One region of the Shewanella sp. DNRA4 genome, then DNA from elsewhere that is predicted to be linked to it. Evidence: riboswitches for the same ligand, from Rfam matches in the RefSeq annotation. Region 1 holds a riboswitch; each other region holds the start of a gene.
What was found. Region 1 has a riboswitch for lysine ahead of lysC (lysine-sensitive aspartokinase 3). Riboswitches for the same ligand answer to the same signal wherever they lie in the genome.
Positions count from the first base shown of each region.

Region 2: another riboswitch for lysine. It lies ahead of HG547_RS06940 (Na+/H+ antiporter NhaC family protein); the one in region 1 lies ahead of lysC (lysine-sensitive aspartokinase 3).
Region 3: another riboswitch for lysine. It lies ahead of HG547_RS09970 (Na+/H+ antiporter NhaC family protein); the one in region 1 lies ahead of lysC (lysine-sensitive aspartokinase 3).

Region 1 is NZ_JABAIP010000003.1:60,097-64,908, forward strand. Features, by position in the region: gene arcA (two-component system response regulator ArcA) at 507-1,223, opposite strand; gene HG547_RS03910 (DUF3293 domain-containing protein) at 1,806-2,240, shown strand; lysine riboswitch at 2,484-2,658, shown strand; gene lysC (lysine-sensitive aspartokinase 3) at 2,802-4,157, shown strand; gene HG547_RS03920 (succinylglutamate desuccinylase/aspartoacylase family protein) at 4,159-4,812, shown strand, end outside.
Region 2 is NZ_JABAIP010000005.1:111,067-115,878, forward strand. Features, by position in the region: gene HG547_RS06930 (hypothetical protein) at 1-709, opposite strand, end outside; gene HG547_RS06935 (dienelactone hydrolase family protein) at 992-1,954, shown strand; lysine riboswitch at 2,095-2,266, shown strand; gene HG547_RS06940 (Na+/H+ antiporter NhaC family protein) at 2,350-3,930, shown strand.
Region 3 is NZ_JABAIP010000008.1:17,825-22,636, forward strand. Features, by position in the region: gene HG547_RS09965 (M3 family metallopeptidase) at 1-1,260, shown strand, start outside; gene HG547_RS09970 (Na+/H+ antiporter NhaC family protein) at 1,353-2,921, opposite strand; lysine riboswitch at 3,001-3,197, opposite strand; gene HG547_RS09975 (FAD-binding protein) at 3,293-4,219, opposite strand; gene HG547_RS09980 (electron transfer flavoprotein subunit beta/FixA family protein) at 4,220-4,812, opposite strand, start outside.

The DNA.
Region 1 (4,812 bases):
ACGTCCTCACTCTTTTTTATTTTGTATGATTCTGAGTTAAGCCTATTTATTTAACAGTACGCTGCTTAGTTTAATCACAACACACTCAATACTTATCTGGCGCTCAATATTCCAGTTCACTGAGTTGTATTTTGGATTTCCAGTTTGTTTATACCAATCGTATTAAATATCTGTTCATTCAGCGGGAATTCAACGCGCTTTAGACAAGGCGAAGGCTTGAAGGCATAGTGGTGCTCTGTCGAAAGCCTTAAACGCAGTATAAAGCGCGTTGAAACCCGCCCTTTGGGAGCCACACAGACATCCCACTCCGGTGTTGCATTGACTTAAAAGGGAATGACCATTTCTGCGTCAATGCGCCTTGGATTGAAATGCCTGTGAGGCTCTGAACTGATTAGATATTTAATGTGATTGGTATTATTTCGTACAGCTAAAACCTTTTTTGCAGAGATAAAAAAACCAGATCCTAGGATCTGGTTTTTTATGGCGTTCAAACGGTAAGTTGAAGATTAGTCTTCTAAGTTACCGCAGAAACGGTAGCCTTCACCGTGAATGGTAGCGATGATTTCTGGCGTATCTGGCAAGCTTTCGAAGTGCTTACGAATACGACGGATAGTCACGTCAACAGTACGGTCGTGTGGCTTTAACTCACGGCCAGTCATCTTCATCAGTAGATCGGCACGAGTTAAGATTTTGCCTGGGTTTTCAACAAAGTGCAGCATAGCGCGGAATTCGCTACGTGGCAGTTTGTAAGATTCACCCTGTGGGCTGACGAGAGAACGGCTGTTGATCTCTAGGCTCCAATCGTTAAAACGATAGTATTCTACAGAGCTCTTTTCTTCGACTTCATTGCCTGCGCTATTAACACGAGTCAGAAGGTTGCGAGCACGAATCGTCAATTCACGAGGATTGAACGGCTTGGTAATATAATCGTCCGCGCCAATTTCAAGTCCAAGGATTTTGTCGACTTCGTTGTCACGGCCTGTTAAGAAGATCAGACCGATGTTGTTGATTTCACGTAATTCACGTGCCAACAACAGACCGTTTTTACCTGGTAGGTTAATGTCCATAACCACGAGGTTAATTTTGTTTTCCTGCATAGCCTTATGCATTTCTGCGCCATCATTGGCCTCAGTTACCACATACCCTTCTGCCTCGAAAATACTTCTTAGCGTGTTACGGGTAACGGCTTCATCTTCAACGATCAGAATGTGCGGATTTTGCATATTAAGTACCTAAATTTTAACCAATATTCTAACCATAAGAATCACTTACATCGGATTCTTATATTCATAAAATGTTGATACTTCCACTTACTGCTCTGTGCTTCAAAGGGAAGATCTTCACGGCTACACGTCAGGATGTATATAAGTGAACGTTTAAAGTGTAATACGATAAAACGTAACCAGTATCAACTTCGATAAGCAATAGTTAAAAATAGTTCCTTAACTATTGTTTTTTTTAAAATGTTTAAATGATAAATCAAATGTAGAACACATTTTAAAAGATGTCTGGCCAGCATAAGGTGATTTCGCAGAGGAATCTAACAAACCCTTGTCAAGATTAAGCAAACTTAATGTTATCTGCTTAACTGGCCAATGACGACATTGTACTCGTTTTAGGCATTTGTTAACAAATGAAATGTTAACAAATTTCAGGCTGAGACGCTGATTTACCATGATATTTACTTTAGTCATTGATTAGTATAACTAATGTATTTTTAATTCTTGTGAGCCAGTTCACGCCTCTTTGGATTTTTTAGGCTCTCTGTTAAACTAGCGCGGGTTCATTTTTCGACTAGACTACCAATGGACAACATGACTCAAGATTTGTGGCAGCATTATCAAACGCCGTTGTTTTTGCTTACTCAAGCATTATCCTGTGATTTTTCCTTTGCTGTAATTACCGCCCATAATCCCGCTTCAACCCTCCTCACTCCCAGCCAAAACCGATTACTCGACCGCCAACTTCTACGTGAAATTGAATTATTAGGCAGTCCCTATCGTGCACTGATTGGGGCATCGCCAGATTTATCCCATATGGAGAAGAGCTGGGCCGTGTTTATTGATCGCAGCATGGCCTTGCAGTTGGGGAAAAAGTTTAATCAATACGCTATCTACATGGTGGAACAGGGCGAGGTGAGTTTAGTGCCTTGTACATTAGCCGGGCAAACAGAGGTGTGTTTAGGTCGATTTAACGACTATGTGCGTTTGGTTTATGAGCTACCGGACTTGGTCACCTAACCGCGATTGACGCTTTTAATCGCTCCTCTGGCTAAGCTTTGCTGATCTCACGGCAAGGCTAGTTTGTTTTTCTTCTTTGCTAGATCTGATTGATTTTTCCCTATTCTCGTTTGGCATGAGTCGCAAACGTTTTAAATTCCCATTGTTTTTAAATGCGTTTATTGAATTTGTATATAGTGTGTGAAATTAGCATTGACTTCATTAGGGGTTTATTGCTACTTTTTTCGTCCCTTTCCGGCGGAAAGGAACAGAAGAGGAGCGTTAACTAGGTAGTCAGTCAGAGGAGCACAAACTCCAGCGATGATTGATGAGGGAGATTAACGCCGAGGCATAGATATGGTTGCTGCATGTTTATGTCGGTCGCTTAGGCTGAATCCTAACGATTGTCACCTGTAATTGGTGGAGAGCTTCTGGTGACGATTGCTGTTTCCCTTCTATTGGGGTGCGTATCATTGAGCACCAGGCTCTTCGAACGAAGTTAGTTCGGAGCGTAATCATGTTAGTTAATCAATATCTTATCCTTGTTTGTGCCGTGTATTCTGCTTCTGCGGAGGTGCGCTAATGTCCCTTGTTGTCGCAAAGTTTGGTGGTACTTCAGTCGCCGATTACGGTGCAATGAATCGCTGCGCCGAGATTGTACTGGGTAATCCCGATTGCCGTTTAGTGGTGGTTAGCGCCTCTAGTGGCGTGACTAACCTGTTGGTTGAACTGACCCAAGAGTCAATTAACGACGATGGTCGCTTACAACGATTAAAGCAAATTGCGCAGATTCAATACGCTATCTTAGATAAACTCGGTCGCCCTAATGATGTTGCTGCCGCGTTAGATAAGCTGTTAAGCCGTATGGCGGTATTAAGCGAAGCGCTGGCGTCCCAGCGCAGTAAGGCCACCATGGATGAGTTATTGTCCCTTGGCGAGCAGTGTTCGTCGGCATTATTTGCGGCGGTATTGCGCGAAAAAGGCGCCAACTCAAGTGCCTTCGATGTGCGCCGTGTGTTGCGCACCGACAGCCATTTTGGCCGCGCCGAGCCACAGGTTGAGCAAATTGCAGTGTTATCCCGTGAACACTTACAGCCATTGCTATCTGAGCAAGTGATTGTGACTCAAGGCTTTATTGGCTCCGATGAAGCGGGGCAAACCACAACTCTCGGCCGTGGCGGTAGCGACTATTCTGCGGCACTGTTAGCCGAAGCCTTAAAAGCCTCAGCGGTTGAGATTTGGACCGATGTGGCCGGGATTTATACGACCGATCCGCGCCTCGCGCCAAATGCCCATCCGATTGCCGAAATCAGCTTTAACGAAGCCGCCGAAATGGCGACCTTTGGTGCTAAAGTATTACATCCTGCGACGATTCTTCCGGCCGTGCGCCAACAAATTCAAGTGTTTGTCGGTTCAAGCAAGGAGCCTGAAAAAGGTGGCACTTGGATCCGCCATCAGGTTGAAGATGCACCCGTGTTCCGCGCGGTGGCGCTGCGCCGCGACCAAACGCTACTCAATCTGCACAGCCTACAAATGCTGCATGCGCAGGGCTTCTTGGCTGAAACCTTTGCCACATTGGCAAGACACAAGATCAGTGTGGATTTGATCACCACCTCCGAAGTTAACGTATCGCTCACTCTAGATAAAACCGGCTCCGATTCAAGCGGGCAAGGTTTATTAAGTGAAGCGTTGCTGCAAGAATTATCGCAACATTGCCGCGTGCGTGTGGAGGATGGTTTAGCATTGGTGGCGATTATCGGTAATCGCATCGCTACGACTGCGGGTATTTGTCGCCGCGTGTTTGAAGTGCTCGAACCCCATAATGTGCGCATGATCTGCCAAGGCGCCAGCCCGCATAACTTGTGTGTGTTAGTGGCCGAATCCGAAGCGGCACAAGTGGTTAAAGCGTTGCACGAAAATTTGTTTGAAGGCGTTTAGTATGTTGCCGACAACATCGTCTCTGCAAATTGGGGAGCTTGCCGCAGGGCAGGCTCTGACGCTGCCGATTTATCACTTTAAGCCAAGTGGTCATGTATCTGGCCCTAAAGTGTATATTCAGGCTAATGTCCATGGTGCTGAGGTGCAAGGCAATGCGGTGATTTATCAATTGATGAAGCAGTTGGAAAATTGCGACATCTTAGGGGAAATTACCTTAGTGCCCTTGGCTAATCCGCTGGGGATTAATCAAAAAAGCGGTGAGTTTACACTGGGGCGTTTTGACCCTATCACTGGCGTAAACTGGAATCGTGAGTACTTAAATCACGCGATAGATTTACCCGCTTGGTACAGTGAACATGCTGAGCTTAGCGATAGCGAACTTATTCAAGCATATCGCAGCACCTTGATTGAAGCTTGCCTGCAGCGGTTACGTAACGATTGGGGCGTGACCACGGGCCACAGATTGGCGGTTAGCTTACAGGCTATGGCCCATGCAGCGGATATAGTGCTCGATCTGCATACTGGGCCTAAATCCTGTAAACATTTGTATTGCCCTGAATATGATATTGCAGCGGCGCAGTTTTTCACGATTCCTTACACATTGGTGATCCCCAATAGTTTTGGTGGCTCAATGGATGAGGCGGCATTTTGTCCT
Region 2 (4,812 bases), on a different contig from region 1:
GCTCTTCCCGTTGAAAAAACGCCATGCTCTCTAACCAACCGGTTTTACGGTTAACTTCGAACTTGCCATAGGCCTTATACTTGCCTTTTTCACCTTGTAACACGGCGATTAATTTATCTTCACTGACCTGCTCAACCGTCCAAGTTAAGCGCCCATCCATGGGGGCGCTTGTGCTGTAACCGACGCGAGGCTCAAGCGCCACAGGCAAGGTTGGGGCTTGTTTAAACAAGTTATTAAGATTTTGCCAGCGCTCAAATAACTCCTTGATATCTTTTTGATCCATCTTGGCAATGGGGGTTAATAGACGGACTTCACCATTGTTAAATTCCACATTAAAGCCATCTTTAACCAACTGAGCGATTTCATTGGATTTGGCTTTTGGGTCGATATTACTCACTGGGATCGGCATGCCATAATCGCTAATTTGCAGCAGGTTAGGTTGGATAAAAAAGCGGGCATTATGGGTTAGTGGTGTGGTTAAGCTGGCCGCCTTACCTTCTGTATCTTGTAACTGGTAATCCAGCAGCAATCGTGCCTGCAACACTTTGCGGGTTTCGAAACCATCGTTGAGGTGTGAAGTAGAAATAATCTGATACTCGCGCGAAGCGGGAATACTTGCTGACTTATCAGAAACCTGATTATCGCAAGCCGTTAACCCAAGCGTGAGCGTGACAGTGGTACAAAGTACCCTGCATATCCCTATAGCCATTTGAACTCCATTTGTAACTTATGTTATTGAAATGTAATGATATTAATATGTTGTTTGGCGACATTATACACAAAAATGCCCCTATGGAATAAAAAGCTCACGCCAATTTGGGCGCATGATCAACCATAAATTGGCTATTGATGGGTGGAGAATTATTAAATGGGCGGCATAAAGCTAATTGCCCTGACAAGCTCTCATCCTTTACTCTTGGTAAGGCCGCTAGATAACTCACAAGCTAGGGAATATAAACCAGTGGTTAGCTTGTTAAATGGAGAAAGAACGATGAGCCCAGATCATAAGCCAGAACTAACCACACCACCTTTCCCTGTCATTCCTCAGGAAGCCTTTGACTGGTATGACGAATATGCCCACGGCATTATCGACCGCCGTGAGTTTATGGCTCGCCTCGCAGGTTTAGTGGCACTGGGTTTTACCATGACCACGCTGACGGGCGCACTAATGCCTAATTACGCCTTAGCCGAGCAAGTCTCCTTTAACGATCCCAGCATTCAAGCCAGTTATGTAAAGTTTCCATCCCCCGATGGCTATGGTGAAGGCCGCGGTTATTTAGTCTTGCCAAACGCGTTGCTGATCCCAGGCCAAAAGGCGGGCGATCCTAAGACCTTAGATCTCAGTAAAAAAGCCGCCGTGGTGTTAGTGGTACATGAGAACCGAGGCTTAAATCCCTATATCGAAGATGTTGCCCGCCGCTTAGCGGCCAAGGGCTATATCGCCTTTGCCCCCGATGCGCTTTACAGCCTTGGTGGATATCCTGGTAATGATGATGCGGGTCGCGCCATGCAAGCGAGCCTTGATAGAGCCAAAATCGAGCAGGATTTTATCGCCGCCGCGCGTTTTTTAAGGGCGCACCCGCAGAGTAATGGCAAACTCGGTGCTGTCGGATTTTGCTTTGGTGGTTATATCGTCAATATGCTCGCCGCCACCATTCCCGATGAGCTTGCGGCAGGCGTGCCTTATTATGGCACACCCGCAGCAACTGAGCTGCGCAGCCGTGTGAAAGGCCCGTTGATGTTGCAATTTGCCGCATTAGATCAACGGATTAACGATACATGGGCCGAGTATGAAGCCCTGCTAAAGGCTAATAAAGCCGATTACGTCGCTTATCTTTACCCGAATGTGAATCACGGTTTCCATAATGACTCCACCGCCCGTTATGATGAGCCAACGGCTGAGCTCGCATGGACAAGAACCTTAGATTTTTTTGGTAAACATTTACTCGTATAAGTCCATTTAGCGCTATTGCAACGCTTGAAAGGTGGATGTTTCTTGTGTTACCAACTTGTAGGTGATTCATTGTTTTATACGCGAGTGGGATCAAAATACTTGCTATCAGTTCCCATCTCGCTAGAATGCCCGCTCGAATACCTTTAAGTAGAGGCGCGCTGCCTATGACTACTTGTGCGGAGGGTGATGCCGCAGATGTACAAGGAAAGGAGTCAGCGCCGAAGTAGCCAGGTCATCAAACCGAGCTGCTGGTTTTGCATCAAATAGGTGCAAGACTGCCATAGTCATCCACTATGGAGCGCTACCTGAAGGGGCTGAGGAGTAATACCTCCCTATAGGTTTTGTTTCTTTATCCTCTCGGTAGATCTCCACCCGTTTTTTGGTGAAAAGAGATCATGGACATTAGTCATTTTGCTGACTCAGGTTGGTCAGTACTTCCCCCTTTGTTAGCCGTCGCCTTGGCGATCATCACTCGTCGCGTACTGTTATCCCTTGGCGTAGGGATTGTGGCCGGCAGTTTGTTACTCAATCAGTTTTCTCCCCTTGATTCATTGCACTATATGTTCAATACCGTGCTGAAGATTTTTTGGGTCGATGGCGCACTTAATCGCGACAATATCAATATGTTGCTGTTTATGTTACTGCTTGGTGGACTCATTAGTCTGATGACGGTTTCTGGCGCCACCCGCGCCTTTGCCGAGTGGGCAGCTAAGCGCGCTAAGACCCGTCGCGGCGCAAAAGGCTTAACTGGTGTGATGGTGTTTGCGTTTTTTATTGACGACTTTTTTCATAGTTTGTCGGTTGGCGCTATTTGCCGTCCGGTGACCGATCGCTTTCAAATCTCCCGCGCCAAACTGGCTTATCTTTTAGATTCTACCGCTGCGCCCGTGTGCGTATTGATGCCCATTTCTTCTTGGGGCGCTTATATTATCGCGCTTATCGGTGGCATTATGGCCGCCCACGGCATTAGCGAGCAAAGTCCAATCTCAGCCTTTGTTGAGATGATCCCGATGAATCTCTATGCCGTGTTTACCCTGTTGATGGTGTTGGTGGTGATTATCTTTCAAATGGATATCGGCCCGATGCGTAAACATGAAGCATGGGCGCTGGAGGGGAAGCTTTGGGATCCGTCTAAGCCTCGTCCAATCGGCTTAGATATGGAAAGCCCTGAAGAAAGTAACGGTGGCATGATCGATATGGTATTGCCGATCCTAACCCTCACAGGCGCGACCGTGTATTTTATGATTTCCTCTGGTGCGGCAGTGTTGGATGAAAAAGGGCTGCCATTTAGCGTACTTGGCTCCTTTGAAAACACCAATGTGGGCTCCTCGCTAGTGTATGGCGCGCTGTGCAGCTTGGCGGTGTCAATTGTGCTTGCGCTGCGGTTAAAATTGGGCGCTAAAAACTGGCTTAAAGCCGCCCCGCAAGGAGTGATGGCCATGCTACCTGCGATCAATATCTTGCTATTTGCATGGGCGATTGGTGCGGTTGTTCGCGATGTTGAGACTGGCAAATATCTGGCCTCCCTCGCCAACGGTAACTTGCCAATGGAAGTGTTGCCTGCGGTGGTGTTTGTGTTGTCCTGCGCCATGGCATTTGCCACCGGAACCAGTTGGGGCACCTTTGGTATTATGTTGCCACTGGCTGGCGACATGGCCGCAGCCAGCGATATCGCATTAATGCTGCCTATGCTTGCCGCAGTGCTTGCGGGCTCAGTGTTTGGCGATCATAGCTCGCCGATTTCCAGCACCAGTATTTTGTCGGCCACGGGGGCAGGTTGCCACCATATTGACCATGTGATGACCCAGCTACCCTATGCCTTAGCCATCGCCTTTGGCGCCACCTTAGGCTATTTAGCCATGGGGATTATGCATTCAACCTTAGCTGGATTTGCCGTAAGCGCCCTGTGGTTTGTGCTCTTCACTGCCTATCATCTGCGTAAAACGAAAAATCAGCCTTTGTTAGCTACGGCATAAGGCTCTTTTACACGCTATCAACTAGGGGCCCACGGGCCCCTTGCTTTTTTGTGGGCTTGAGTAAGCCTGCATCCATTCAAGCAAACTTAAGTCATCACTTAACTATCTAATTTGTAATGTGAAAGTGGTAGACAGATGTTAAACACAACGTTATCTTAGGTTTTTAACAAGGATGAAACTTAATCGTGACCTCGATTCAGTTCATTTGCATCAGGAAGATGTGTCTTTATTTCGCAAGAAACACCTCCTGAACAATATGCGATAAGTCTCTAGGTGCTAGGTGCTAGGTTCTAGATTCTAGATTCTAGATTCTAGATTATAGATTCTAGATTCTAGATTCTAGATTCTAGATTCTAGATTCTATAAAAGCATTACAGCAGTGCAATCCCTTGGCTAATGGGTGTTTGCCAAGTGCGGTAGCCATGGAAAGATTTTTGTCGGTTCACAAAGTTGTGAACTGGTTTTTTAGCGGCCTATCGGCCGAGGTGAATCAAGGTCGTGGGTCTTCACCCCCTGATTTTTAAACAAGAGTCGACCAAGAGGGGATCAACAGCAATTCCTTCTTGCCTCTTTGTTAATAAGAGTCCTTGCTTCTCCGCAACTGAGTTGAAAGTCCCTTGGGCATTAAGCGTTCTATGCTATCGCGTCAGACGCTCGTCCCTGATTCGACTGACGCTATCTCGGCATCTGATAGGCAGGATGCCTGAATGTCGTGAAGTGCATGGTCAATGATGTTCCATACATCATACTGACATTTTCCATTTCCCTATGGATCAGATGCACGAGAACGACTATGCCTCGCTCACGCAACGAACGTAAATGCCCTTCGGCAACTCCGAGGGGGGTGGTGTATTCCTTCGGCTCAGGTGTTATAGGTCGATT
Region 3 (4,812 bases), on a different contig from region 1:
TTAGCCCAATTACGTGCCGAGCGCGCGGCTCTCTTAGGTTATGAGAACTGGGCTAGCTATCGCCTTACACCGCAAATGGCAAAAACGCCAGAAGCGGTTTACAGCATGTTTGGCTCTATGGTGCCAGCCGTAGTCGCCAACACAGAGAAAGAAGCGGCCGATATCCAAGCGATGATCAACAAGACCGGTGGCAAGTTTGAACTCGCACCATGGGACTGGGAGTTTTACGCAGAGAAAGTCCGCCAAGAAAAATACGCTCTTGATGCCAATAGCATTCGTCCCTACTTCGAATTTAACCGCGTCCTCGAAGACGGCGTGTTCTATACGCTTAAAGAGTTGTATGGCGTGACGTTAAAACCACGTCCAGATTTGCCTGTATACCACCCAGATGTGAAAGCCTATGAAATGTTTGATGCCGATGGCTCAAGCATGGCGATTTTCTATGCTGATTACTTTGCCCGTGAAGGTAAACGCGGTGGCGCATGGATGAGCTCGTTTGTAGGGCAATCCTTCCTCGAAGGTACTAAGCCTGTCGTAGTTAACGTGATGAACATTAAAAAGGCGCCTGATGGCCAACCTACCTTCGTCAGCTATAACGAAGTCACCACGATGTTCCACGAAATGGGCCACGGTACCCACGGTATGTTCTCCAAAGTGACTTACCCAAGTCTTTCTGGGACTTCGGTATCCCGTGACTTTGTGGAATTTCCATCGACTTTCGAAGAAGATTGGGCGGCCCACCCTAAAGTGTTAGCCAACTACGCCAAGCACTACGAAACAGGCAAGCCTATCCCTGATGAGTTACTGCAAAAACTGTTAAAATCCGGCAGCTTTAACCAAGGCTTCGATACGTTAGAGTATATGGCTGCGGCGCTAGTGGATATGGAATGGCACTCATTAAGCCCTGATGCACCATTGCAAGATGTAGCGACCTTTGAGGCTAATGCGCTGAAAAAGCACGGCTTAAATATCACCGCCGTACCACCACGTTATAAGTCAACTTACTTTGCCCACGCCTTCCCAGGTGGTTACTCAGCAAGTTACTACGCGTATATGTGGAGTGAAATTTTAGCGGCTGACGCCTTTGCCTATGTGCAAACCCAAGGCGGCCTAAATCGTGAGATCGGCATGAAATATCGTAAGACCATTCGCGAAGTGGGCAACAGTATTGCGCCAATGGAAGCTTACAAGAACTTCCGCGGCCAAGAGCCTACCACTGAAGGTTTACTCAACCGCCGTGGACTCAATCAGACTCAGTAATCTTAGATACTGAGTAGATAAAAATCAGCCAGCATAGTTGCTGGCTGATTTGTTTTACATTCTCAATATAAGAGCGAAGTTAAATCACGGACTTATAAAGCCGTACTTTTGGATTTAATGTGCAGACCAAAAATCGTCAATACAAACAATATGCTACAAGTCACTAATCCTGCATTGACCGATTCAGTTAAGCCAAGCACTACGTAGCCTACCATGCTGATCAGCGCAACGATTACTGCGTAGGGAAGCTGAGTCACTACGTGGTCGATATGATGGCAACTGGCCCCCGTCGACGACAAAATAGTGGTATCAGAAATCGGTGAACAATGATCACCAAATACCGCCCCCGCTAATACCGAAGCCAGCATAGGTAACATCATGGCTGTGTGACTTCCCATCGCCATATCCGCAGCTATCGGTAGCATAATCCCGAACGTACCCCAACTGGTTCCTGTAGAGAATGCAGTCAGGCCCGCTAACACAAACATTAATGCAGGTAAGAAAGCAAAGGGAATATTCCCAGTGGCTAGGCTAGCCATAAACTTACCGGTTTCAAGCTGGCCGATCACACCTGCAATGGTCCAAGCAAATAACAAGATGTAAATCGCAGGCAACATAGAGCGAGCGCCCTGCACTACACCTTTTAATACCATTGATTTTTCAACGCCTTGCACTAAGTTAAGTACCAGCGCAACCGCTAAACCAATCAGGGCACCAAAGAACAGTGATGAACTCACATCGGTTTTCTCGAAAGCAGAAATAATATTAAATTCAATGCCTTCTTTAGCTAATACTTGAGCACCGCTATCGATCATAAAATACAGGGTCGCAAATACCAGTACTGTGATAGGTAGGAATAACCCGAGGATTTTACCTGTTTCAGCTTCGGGTAAATCAGCATTAGCACCTGGCGGTAAACCTTTAGTCTCATCGTATAAATTACCGCGCATGGCATTTAATTCATGTTCACGCATAGGGCCAACATCTAAGCCCATAAACGCCACACAAAGCAGTAATAATAAAGAGAAAATTGCGTAGAAATTCATAGGGATCATTTGAATAAATACACTTAAATGCCCTGAATCCGCAAAACCATGTGCTGTTAATATACCGCCAATTAACGCAATAATATAAGCGCCCCAACTTGATACCGGTGAAATGACACAAACTGGTGCTGCGGTAGAATCTAATAAATAAGCTAACTTAGCGCGGGAAATATGGTAACGGTCGGTAACAGGCCTTGCGACAGACCCAACGACTAAACTATTGAAATAATCGTCAATAAAAACAACACAGCCTAAAAACATGGTCAGTAATTTCGCATCGCGCTTATTACGAATATGTAACCTTGCCCAATCAGCAAATGCCCGAGCACTACCACTCACAGTAATTAGAGCGGTGATCATCCCCAATACAATCAAGAAACCGAGAATGTATAAATTCCAAGAATTTACGCCATCTTCCGACCAAAAAAGTCCTTTTACACTGTTAAATAAAAACTCACCGCTGGCCACAGGAGAAAATTGATTGAGCAATAATACTCCAATCACAATTCCTAAACCGAGGGAAAGAAGCACTCGGCGAGTAAAAATCGCCAATACAATTGCAACCACAGGCGGGAGCAAAGAAAGCGCCGAATCGGCATAACTAACTACAGTCATTGATTATTTCTTCGTCAAAATACGAATGGAGGGCGACTGAACTGGTGGGAAAAGGCAATAGATACCCAAGATCACCTGTCCTATCAGTAGCGCTCCATAGTAACTATTCCTAATATCCGTATCTGGAAATACTATGGCAGTGTTGTACCTATTAGGCACAACCCCAGCAGTTGATCGTGATAAATCAAACTACTTCGGCACCAAATCCTTTCGTGAACGATCAACGGAATCACCCTACTGATCACTACTGATATTTGGTGCGCCTCTACTTCTAAGAACGCCCATACATGGGCGTGAGGCTCATAAAAACATAAGCGGCTAAGCAGTTACCACCGCGAAGCCGCTTACTTTGACTTAGCTCACAAATAAAATCAACTTAAGCTTGCAATCAACTGCGGAACGGCTTCGAACAGGTCAGCTTCGAGGCCATAATCGGCAACTTGGAAGATAGGCGCTTCAGGGTCTTTGTTGATAGCCACAATCACCTTAGCGTCTTTCATTCCCGCTAAATGTTGGATCGCGCCTGAAATACCGACTGCAATATAAAGGTTAGGTGCGACAATTTTACCAGTTTGACCGACTTGCAAGTCATTCGGAACAAAGCCTGCGTCAACCGCCGCACGCGAAGCTCCTACTGCGGCACCAAGCTTATCAGCCAGTTGCTCTAACATGCCGAAGTTTTCACCGCTGCCCATGCCACGGCCACCAGATACGATAATGCCTGCATTACCTAACTCTGGACGAGCTGAAACTGTCAGCGCTTGAGACACAAACTGAGCTTTGGCTTCAAACACTTTATCCAAGGTAGTCACAGCAGCATTATTACCCTGTGTAACCGCATCGAACGCACTGGCACGCACTGTCATCACTTTAATCGCGTCATGGCTTTGAACTGTCGCTAACGCGTTACCCGCATAAATCGGGCGAACAAAGGTATCGCTACTCACCACGCCAATCACTTCCGAAATTTGCGCCACATCTAAAAGTGCTGCCACACGCGGTAACGTGTCTTTACCCGCACTCGATGCCGCGGCGAGGATATGGCTGTAATTTGGTGCTAAGTCCACCAGCAATTTAGCCACGTTTTCGGCTAAATGCGCTTCATAAGCGCTGTTATCGGCGACTAATACTTGCGCGACACCTTGTAGAGCTTGAGCGGCTTGCACCACTGCACCACATTGATGGCCCACTACCAATACATGTACATCACCGCCGATCGCACGAGCTGCGGTGACAACTTTAGCGGTATCCAGTTTCAGCGCCGCATTATCGTGTTCTGCTAATACTAAAATGGCCATTTAGATCACCTTCGCTTCATTCTTTAACTTTTCAACCAGCTCTGCTACCGACGCAACCATAATACCGGCCTTACGTTCAGCAGGCGGCGTTACCTTGATCACCGTTTGATGCGCTTTGAGCGTCACACCTAAATCAGCTACCGTCAGCACATCTAACGGCTTACGTTTGGCTTTCATGATATTAGGTAATGAGGCATAACGTGGCTCATTCAAACGTAAATCCGCAGTCACCACAGCGGGCAACGGTAGATTTAAGGTTTGCATACCACCATCTATCTCACGAGCAACTTGAAGTGAATTACCTTCAACTTTAATTGCTGAAGCAAAGGTCGCTTGCGGCATATCCGTTAATGCAGCAAACATTTGGCCCGTTTGGTTATTATCACCATCAATGGATTGCTTACCAAACAGCACTAATTGCGCTTGTTCTTTTTCTTGTACTGCTTTAAGTAATTTGGCAATTGATACTGGTGCTAACTCTTCTTCAGTATCAATGTGAATCGCGCGATCAGCACCTAATGCTAATGCGGTACGCAATTGTTCTTGAACGGCTTTATTGCCGATGCTGACGACCACTACTTCAGTAACACTGC